2 linked regions of the Nocardioides panacis genome follow. The protein of the gene in region 1 binds, or shares a complex with, the protein of each later gene. Links are inferred from orthologs where the notes say so. Each region holds a gene or a part of one and is shown in the gene's direction. Other genes may lie near its edges.

Region 1 (2,989 bases):
GGCCTGCAGCTCGCGCACCGCGGCTTCCAGCAGGGCATCTTCGTCGCCGAGCAGATCGCCGGTCTCGAGCCGGCCCCGATCGACGAGACCGCGATCCCCCCGGGTCACCTACAGCGACCCCGAGATCGCCTCCGTGGGCCTGGACGAGGCGACCGCCCGGTCGACGTACGGGGACGACGCGGTCGAGACGCTGACCTACGACCTCGGCGGCAACGGCAAGAGCCAGATCCTCAAGACCCAGGGCTTCGTCAAGCTCGTGCGTCGGGTGGACGGACCCGTGGTCGGCGTCCACATGATCGGGGCCCGCGTCGGCGAGCTCGTCGGCGAGGCCCAGCTGATCTACGGCTGGGAGGCGCACCCCGAGGACGTCGCACCGCTGGTGCACGCCCACCCCACCCAGAACGAGGCTCTCGGCGAGGCGCACCTCGCGCTGGCCGGCAAGCCCCTGCACGCGCACTCGTAGACTCACGCCCAGACTTCACCCGCGCAGCCGCCCAACCCTAGGAGCGAAGGAACGCATGGCGACCTCAGTCACCCTCCCCGCACTCGGCGAGTCCGTCACCGAAGGGACCGTCACCCGCTGGCTCAAGCAGCCGGGTGACCAGGTCGCCGTCGACGAGCCGCTGCTGGAGGTGTCGACCGACAAGGTCGACACCGAGATCCCCTCCCCCGTGGCGGGCACGCTCCTCGAGATCAAGGCCGCGGAGGACGAGACCGTCGAGGTCGGCGCCGAGCTCTGCACGATCGGCGGCGAGGACGAGTCCTCCGGCTCCTCCGACGGCGGTGGCCAGGAGGCCGCGCCGTCCGACGAGCAGCAGGACGCGCAGTCCGCCCAGGAGGCCCCGGCCGCCGGGTCCGACCCCGACGAGGGTGCGGACCGCAAGACCGAGACCGAGACCGCCCCGCCGGCCGCGCAGACCGACGACGCTCCCCCGGCCCAGGAGACCGCGCCGAACAGCGCGAACACCGCGCCCGAGCAGCAGGCCTCGCAGTCCGGTACGTCGGGTGGTGAGGGCTCCGGCACGTCCGTGACGCTGCCCGCCCTGGGCGAGTCCGTCACCGAGGGCACCGTCACCCGCTGGCTCAAGCAGGTCGGTGACGACGTCGCCGTCGACGAGCCGCTGCTCGAGGTGTCCACCGACAAGGTCGACACCGAGATCCCCTCCCCGGTCGCCGGCAAGCTGCTGGAGATCAAGGTCGCGGAGGACGAGACCGTCGAGGTCGGCGCCGAGCTGGCCGTGATCGGGTCGGGCGACGCCGCCCCGTCCGGTGGCGGCGAGCAGTCCGCGCCGCCCGCCGAGGAGAAGCAGGCCGAGCCGGAGCCCGAGCCGGAGCCCGAGCCGGAGCCCGAGCCGGAGCCCGAGCCCGCGAAGCAGCCGGAGCCCGCCCAGCAGGCCGCGCCGGCCGCCGAGCAGGCACCGGCACCGACCAAGCAGGCCGAGCCGACCGGCACCTCGGCCCCGTCCGCGGACGCCGAGGGTCCCTACGTCACCCCGCTGGTCCGCAAGATGGCCGCCGACCAGGGCGTGGACCTGTCCACCCTGACCGGCAGCGGCGTCGGGGGCCGGATCCGCAAGCAGGACGTGCTCGACGCGGCCGCCAAGGCCAAGGAGGCCGCGGCCAAGCCGGCCGAGGCCGCCCCGAGCGCTCCCGCGGCGTCGGCCCCGAAGGCGCCGGCGGCAGGCGCACCGAGCCCGCTGCGCGGCAAGACCGAGCCGATGACGCGGCTGCGCAAGGTGATCGCCAAGCGGATGGTCGAGTCGTTGCAGGTCTCGGCCCAGCTGACCACGGTCGTCGAGGTCGACGTCACGAACATCGCCCGGCTCCGCGACGCGGTGAAGGCGGAGTTCGCCGAGCGCGAGGGCGTGAAGCTGTCCTTCCTGCCGTTCTTCGCGAAGGCGGCGGTGGACTGCCTCAAGGAGTACCCGTCGCTGAACTCCTCGATCGACAGCGAGAAGGGCGAGGTCACCTACTACGACCACGAGAACCTCTCGGTCGCGGTGGACACCGAGAAGGGCCTGCTCACCCCGGTCATCAAGGACGCCGGCGACCTGTCGATCGCGGGCCTGGCCCGCAAGATCGCCGACGTCGCCGACCGGACCCGCAACAACAAGATCGGCCCGGACGAGCTCGCCGGTGGCACCTTCACGCTGACCAACACCGGCAGCCGGGGCGCGCTGTTCGACACCCCGATCATCAACCAGCCCCAGGTCGCCATCCTGGGCACCGGTGCGGTGGTCAAGCGGGCCGTGGTCATCGACGACGCGAACCTCGGCGAGACCATCGCCGTGCGCCGCATGGTCTACCTCGCGCTGACCTACGACCACCGGATCGTGGACGGCGCCGATGCCGCCCGCTTCCTCACGGCGGTCAAGCAGCGCCTCGAGTCCGGCACCTTCGAGGTCTGACCCGCTCCTCCCGATAGTCCGTGACGAACTTGTCGTCGTACCGCCCTGGTCACGACAAGTTCGTCACGGACTATCTGCGTCGTGGGGCGGGCAGGGGTGTGGACGGGTCCCGTAGGTTCGGGGCATGAAGCTCGTTCTCGCCGGCGTCTCCGGCTTCCTCGGCACCGCCTGGCGCGACCACCTCGCCCGGGAGGGCCACGAGGTCGTCCGGCTGGTCCGCGGCGAGGCCCTCTCGGCCAGCGAGTCCTCCTGGGACCCGTACGCCGGCAAGGTCGACCGCGCGGTCATCGAGGACGCCGACGTGGTCTCCACCCTGTCCGGCGCCCCGCTCGCGCACTGGCCGTGGACGGAGTCCTACAAGCGCACCTTCACCGCCAGCCGGGTCGCCACCACCCGCACGCTGGCCGAGGCCGTCGCCGCCTCGGACCGCAAGCCGGCGTTCGTCGCGCAGAACGGCATCGCCGGGTACGGCGACCGCGGCGACGCCCCGCTGACCGAGGAGTCGGCGTTCGACGCCGACACGTTCATGGGCCGGGTCACCCGCGCCTGGCAGGACGCGGCGTCCCCGGCGTCCGAGGCCG
Region 2 (4,460 bases), 1.9 Mb from region 1 along the record:
TCGCCTCCAGAGCCGGGCGGCTCGCGGCCGGCAGCTTCCCGGACACCCGGGTGACGACCACCTTCAGCGGCACCGAGTCCGGCACCGGGGTGCTGGTCGGGGTGGGTGCGGCGGTCCTCGACGGCGCCGCCGACGGGGGGTCCTCGTCGGTGCAGCCCGCGGCGGCGGTGAGCATTGCCGCCGAGGTCAGCAGGACCAGTCCGGAGCGCGCGAGGGACGTGCGGAGGGGCGGTTTCACACCGGTCGCCTCTTCCTGGACGGGGACTGGGAGCCAGTCACGACGTGACCCTGGCAACACCTGGCCGTCAGCGGCGATCCCGGGCTGCGCCGGGTTGGCGTCACGGTCTAGCCTGGTAGCCGTTCCCACCCTAGAGATTCATCACAGAAATTCATCGGAAGAGGCGATCCAGGCCGTGGCCGAGTCTTCGAAAGGCGCATCCCCCGTCGACAGCGAGTCAGCCGTCGACCCCCTAGCCGCGTTCGGCGCGAACGAGTGGCTGGTGGACGAGATGTTCGAGCGCTACCAGCGCGACCCGAACAGCGTCGACAAGGTGTGGTGGGACTTCTTCAAGCACCACGAACCCAACGGCAACGGGAACACCGCGAAGCCCGCGACGAGCGCGCCCGCGCAGGCCCCGGCCGCCGCCCAGCCCGCGGCACCCGCCCAGGCGCCTGCGAAGGCTCCGGCGAAGGCCCCCGCCAGCGCTCCGGCCCCCGCTCGCGCCGCCGCCGACAAGGCCGCCGCGATCGCGAAGCCGTCGTCGGACACCGCCACCCGCGCGGACGCCCGCCCCACCCAGCCCTCGAGCACCAGCCCGGTGCCCAAGGAGCCGGAGAAGCCGGCCGAGGCCAAGGCCTCGGACCAGCCCACGTTCACCGTGCTGCGCGGCGCCCCCGCCCGCACCGTCCAGAACATGGACGCCAGCCTGACGGTCCCGACCGCCACCAGCGTCCGCTCGGTCCCGGTGAAGCTGCTCTGGGACAACCGCATCGTCATCAACAACCACCTGTCCCGCGCCCGCGGCGGCAAGGTGTCGTTCACGCACCTGATCGGCTACGCCCTGGTCAAGGCGCTGCGCACGATGCCCGAGATGAACGTCGGGTTCGACGTCGTCGACGGCAAGCCCACCCTGATCACGCCGGCGCACATCAACCTCGGCCTCGCGATCGACCTGCCCAAGCCCGACGGGACCCGCCAGCTCCTGGTGCCCTCGATCAAGGCCGCCGAGTCGATGGACTTCGCCGCGTTCTGGACGGCCTACGAGGAGATCGTCCGCAAGGCGCGCAACAACAAGCTCGCGGTCTCCGACTTCCAGGGCACCACGATCAGCCTGACCAACCCGGGCACCATCGGCACCAACCACTCCGTGCCGCGGCTGATGAAGGGCCAGGGCGCGATCATCGGCGTCGGCTCGATGGACTTCCCGCCGGAGTACCAGGGCGCGTCCGACGAGACGCTGAGCCGCAACGCGGTCAGCAGGGTCATGACGCTGACCTCGACCTACGACCACCGGGTCATCCAGGGCGCGCAGAGCGGCGAGTTCCTCAAGCGCGTGCACGCCCTCCTGCTCGGCGAGGACGACTTCTACGACGAGATCTTCCGGGCCCTGCGGATCCCCTACGAGCCGATCCGCTGGTCGCGCGACATCTCGGCCAGCCACGACGACGAGATCTCCAAGCAGGCCCGGATCCTCGAGCTGATCCACGCCTACCGGGTGCGCGGCCACATCATGGCCGACACCGACCCGCTGGAGTACCAGCAGCGCAGCCACCCCGACCTCGAGGTGGAGAGCCACGGCCTGACGCTGTGGGACCTCGACCGGGAGTTCGCCACCGGCTCGTTCGGCGGCGAGGGCCGGCGCTTCATGAAGCTCCGCAACATCCTCGGCATCCTGCGGGACTCCTACTGCCGCACCGTCGGCATCGAGTACATGCACATCCAGGACCCGGAGCAGCGTCGCTGGATCCAGCAGCGCGTCGAGCAGCCGCACGTGAAGCCGCCCCGCGAGGAGCAGCTGCGGATCCTGCTCAAGCTCAACCAGGCCGAGGCCTTCGAGACCTTCCTGCAGACCAAGTTCGTCGGCCAGAAGCGCTTCAGCCTCGAGGGCGGCGAGACGACCATCCCGCTGATCGACGAGATCTGCGAGGCGGCGGCTGAGGGCGGCCTCGACGAGGTCGCGATCGGCATGGCGCACCGTGGCCGGCTCAACGTGCTCGCGAACATCGTCGGCAAGAAGTACAGCCAGATCTTCCGCGAGTTCGAGGGCAACATCGACCCCCGCACCGTGCAGGGCTCCGGCGACGTGAAGTACCACCTCGGCGCCGAGGGCGAGTTCTCCGCCGGCAGCGGGGCGCGGGTCAAGGTGTCGGTGGCGGCGAACCCGTCCCACCTCGAGGCCGTCGACCCGGTCCTGGAGGGCATCGCCCGTGCCAAGCAGGACGTGCTCAACAAGGGCGCCGCGTTCCCGGTGCTCCCGCTGCTCGTGCACGGCGACGCGGCGTTCGCCGGCCAGGGCGTGGTCGCCGAGACGCTGAACCTCTCGCAGCTGCGCGGCTACCGCACCGGCGGCACCATCCACGTGGTGGTCAACAACCAGGTCGGCTTCACCACCTCGCCCGCCTCGTCGCGCTCCTCGCTCTACTGCACCGACGTGGCCCGCATGGTCCAGGCGCCGATCTTCCACGTGAACGGCGACGACCCCGAGGCCTGCATCCGGGTCGCGCGGCTCGCCTTCGAGTACCGCCAGGCGTTCAAGAAGGACGTCGTCATCGACCTGGTCTGCTACCGCCGTCGCGGTCACAACGAGGGCGACGACCCGTCGTACACGCAGCCGCTGATGTACGACCTCATCGAGCAGAAGCGCTCGGTGCGCAAGCTCTACACCGAGTCCCTGATCGGCCGCGGCGACATCACGGTCGAGGAGGCCGAGCAGGTGCTGCGCGACTACCAGCAGCAGCTCGAGCGGGTGTTCACCGAGGTGCGGGAGGCCAGCAAGGGCCCCACGGAGTGGACCACCGTGCCGGACTACCCCGAGAAGCACGGCTTCGAGGAGAGCACGGCGATCCCGATGGAGACCCTCAAGCGGATCTCCGACGCGCACGTCAACGCCCCCGAGGGCTTCACCGTGCACCCCAAGGTGCTCCCCCAGCTGCAGCGTCGGGCCGCCGCGATCAACGAGGGCCCCATCGACTGGGGCACCGGCGAGATCCTGGCGTTCGGCTCGCTGCTCATGGACGGTCGCCCGGTCCGGCTCTCCGGCCAGGACTCGCGCCGCGGCACCTTCGTGTCCCGCTTCGCGACCATCATCGACCGGCAGAACGCCGACGAGTGGACGCCGCTGGCCAACCTCACCGAGGAGCAGGCCCAGTTCTACGTCTACGACTCGCTGCTCTCGGAGTACGCCGTCCTCGGGTTCGAGTACGGCTACTCGGTGGCCCGTCCCGACGCGCTGGTGCTGTGGGAGGCGCAGTTCGGCGACTTCGTCAACGGCGCCCAGATCGTCATCGACGAGTTCATCACCGCCAGCCACACCAAGTGGCGCCAGCAGTCCGGCGTCGTGCTGCTGCTGCCGCACGGCTACGAAGGCCAGGGCCCGGACCACTCCTCGGCCCGCATCGAGCGGTTCCTCGCGATGGGCGCCGACGAGGCGTTCGTGGTGGCCCAGCCGTCGACCCCGGCGAGCTACTTCCACCTGCTGCGCAAGCACTCGCTGGGTGAGGAGCACCGTCCGCTGATCGTGTTCACCCCCAAGTCGATGCTCAAGCGCAAGGAGGCCGCGTCGCAGCCGAAGGACTTCACCGAGGGCACCTTCCGCCCGGTGGTCGGCGACGACCAGGTCGACGCGAGCAAGGTCGAGAAGGTGTTGCTGTGCAGCGGCCGGATCACCTGGGACCTGATGGTCGAGCGCAAGAAGCGGGAGGGCGACACCCCGCACACGGCGATCGTCCGCGTCGAGCAGCTCTACCCGCGTCCGGTCGAGGAGCTCAAGGCCGAGCTCGCGAAGTACCCGAACCTCCAGGAGGTCCGCTGGGTGCAGGACGAGCCCGCCAACATGGGCCCGTGGCCGCACATGGCCCTGAACCTCACGCCCGAGCTCGGCGGCATCCCGTTCTACCGGGTCTCCCGTCCGGAGTCCTCCTCCCCCTCGGTGGGCCAGCACTCGCGGCACATCGAGGAGCAGAAGGCGCTCATGCAGCAGGCGTTCAGCTGAGCCGTGTACTTCACCGACCGAGGGCTCGAGGAGCTCGAGAAGCGCCGCGGCGACGAGGAGGTCACGCTCGCCTGGGTGGCTGACCGCATGCAGGAGTTCGTGGACACCTTCCCGGAGTTCGAGATCCCGGTCGAGCGGCTGGCCACCTGGCTGGCCCGGCTCGACGACCCCGACGACGAGTGATCGACCAGCGCCCGGTCCGACGCATCACCGCGTCGGACCGCGCGCCGGAGTCGTACGTCGAGTGGC

What was found. The genes of interacting proteins can lie anywhere in the genome.
Region 2: sucB (region 1) and KRR39_RS03480 share a complex: the UniProt entries of both Escherichia coli proteins name them as parts of the 2-oxoglutarate dehydrogenase (OGDH) complex. The link is inferred for Nocardioides panacis from one-to-one orthologs.

The regions. Positions count from the first base shown.
Region 1 is NZ_CP077062.1:2,563,426-2,566,414, forward strand. What follows is about bases 39-2,963. They hold sucB (2-oxoglutarate dehydrogenase, E2 component, dihydrolipoamide succinyltransferase), read left to right. Parts: upstream 39-518; coding sequence 519-2,408; downstream 2,409-2,963. Other genes in these bases: KRR39_RS26535 (oxidoreductase dimerization domain-containing protein), read left to right, coding at 134-463; KRR39_RS24825 (hypothetical protein), read right to left, coding at 2,763-2,963. In the rest of the region: more of KRR39_RS24825, read right to left, coding at 2,964-2,989. UniProt on the Escherichia coli protein: E2 component of the 2-oxoglutarate dehydrogenase (OGDH) complex which catalyzes the second step in the conversion of 2-oxoglutarate to succinyl-CoA and CO(2).
Region 2 is NZ_CP077062.1:687,224-691,683, reverse strand. What follows is about bases 16-4,411. They hold KRR39_RS03480 (multifunctional oxoglutarate decarboxylase/oxoglutarate dehydrogenase thiamine pyrophosphate-binding subunit/dihydrolipoyllysine-residue succinyltransferase subunit), read left to right. Parts: upstream 16-413; coding sequence 414-4,211; downstream 4,212-4,411. Other genes in these bases: KRR39_RS03475 (DUF6104 family protein), read left to right, coding at 4,215-4,394; KRR39_RS03485 (hypothetical protein), read right to left, coding at 16-238. Outside these bases: more of KRR39_RS03485, read right to left, coding at 1-15. UniProt on the Escherichia coli protein: E1 component of the 2-oxoglutarate dehydrogenase (OGDH) complex which catalyzes the decarboxylation of 2-oxoglutarate, the first step in the conversion of 2-oxoglutarate to succinyl-CoA and CO(2).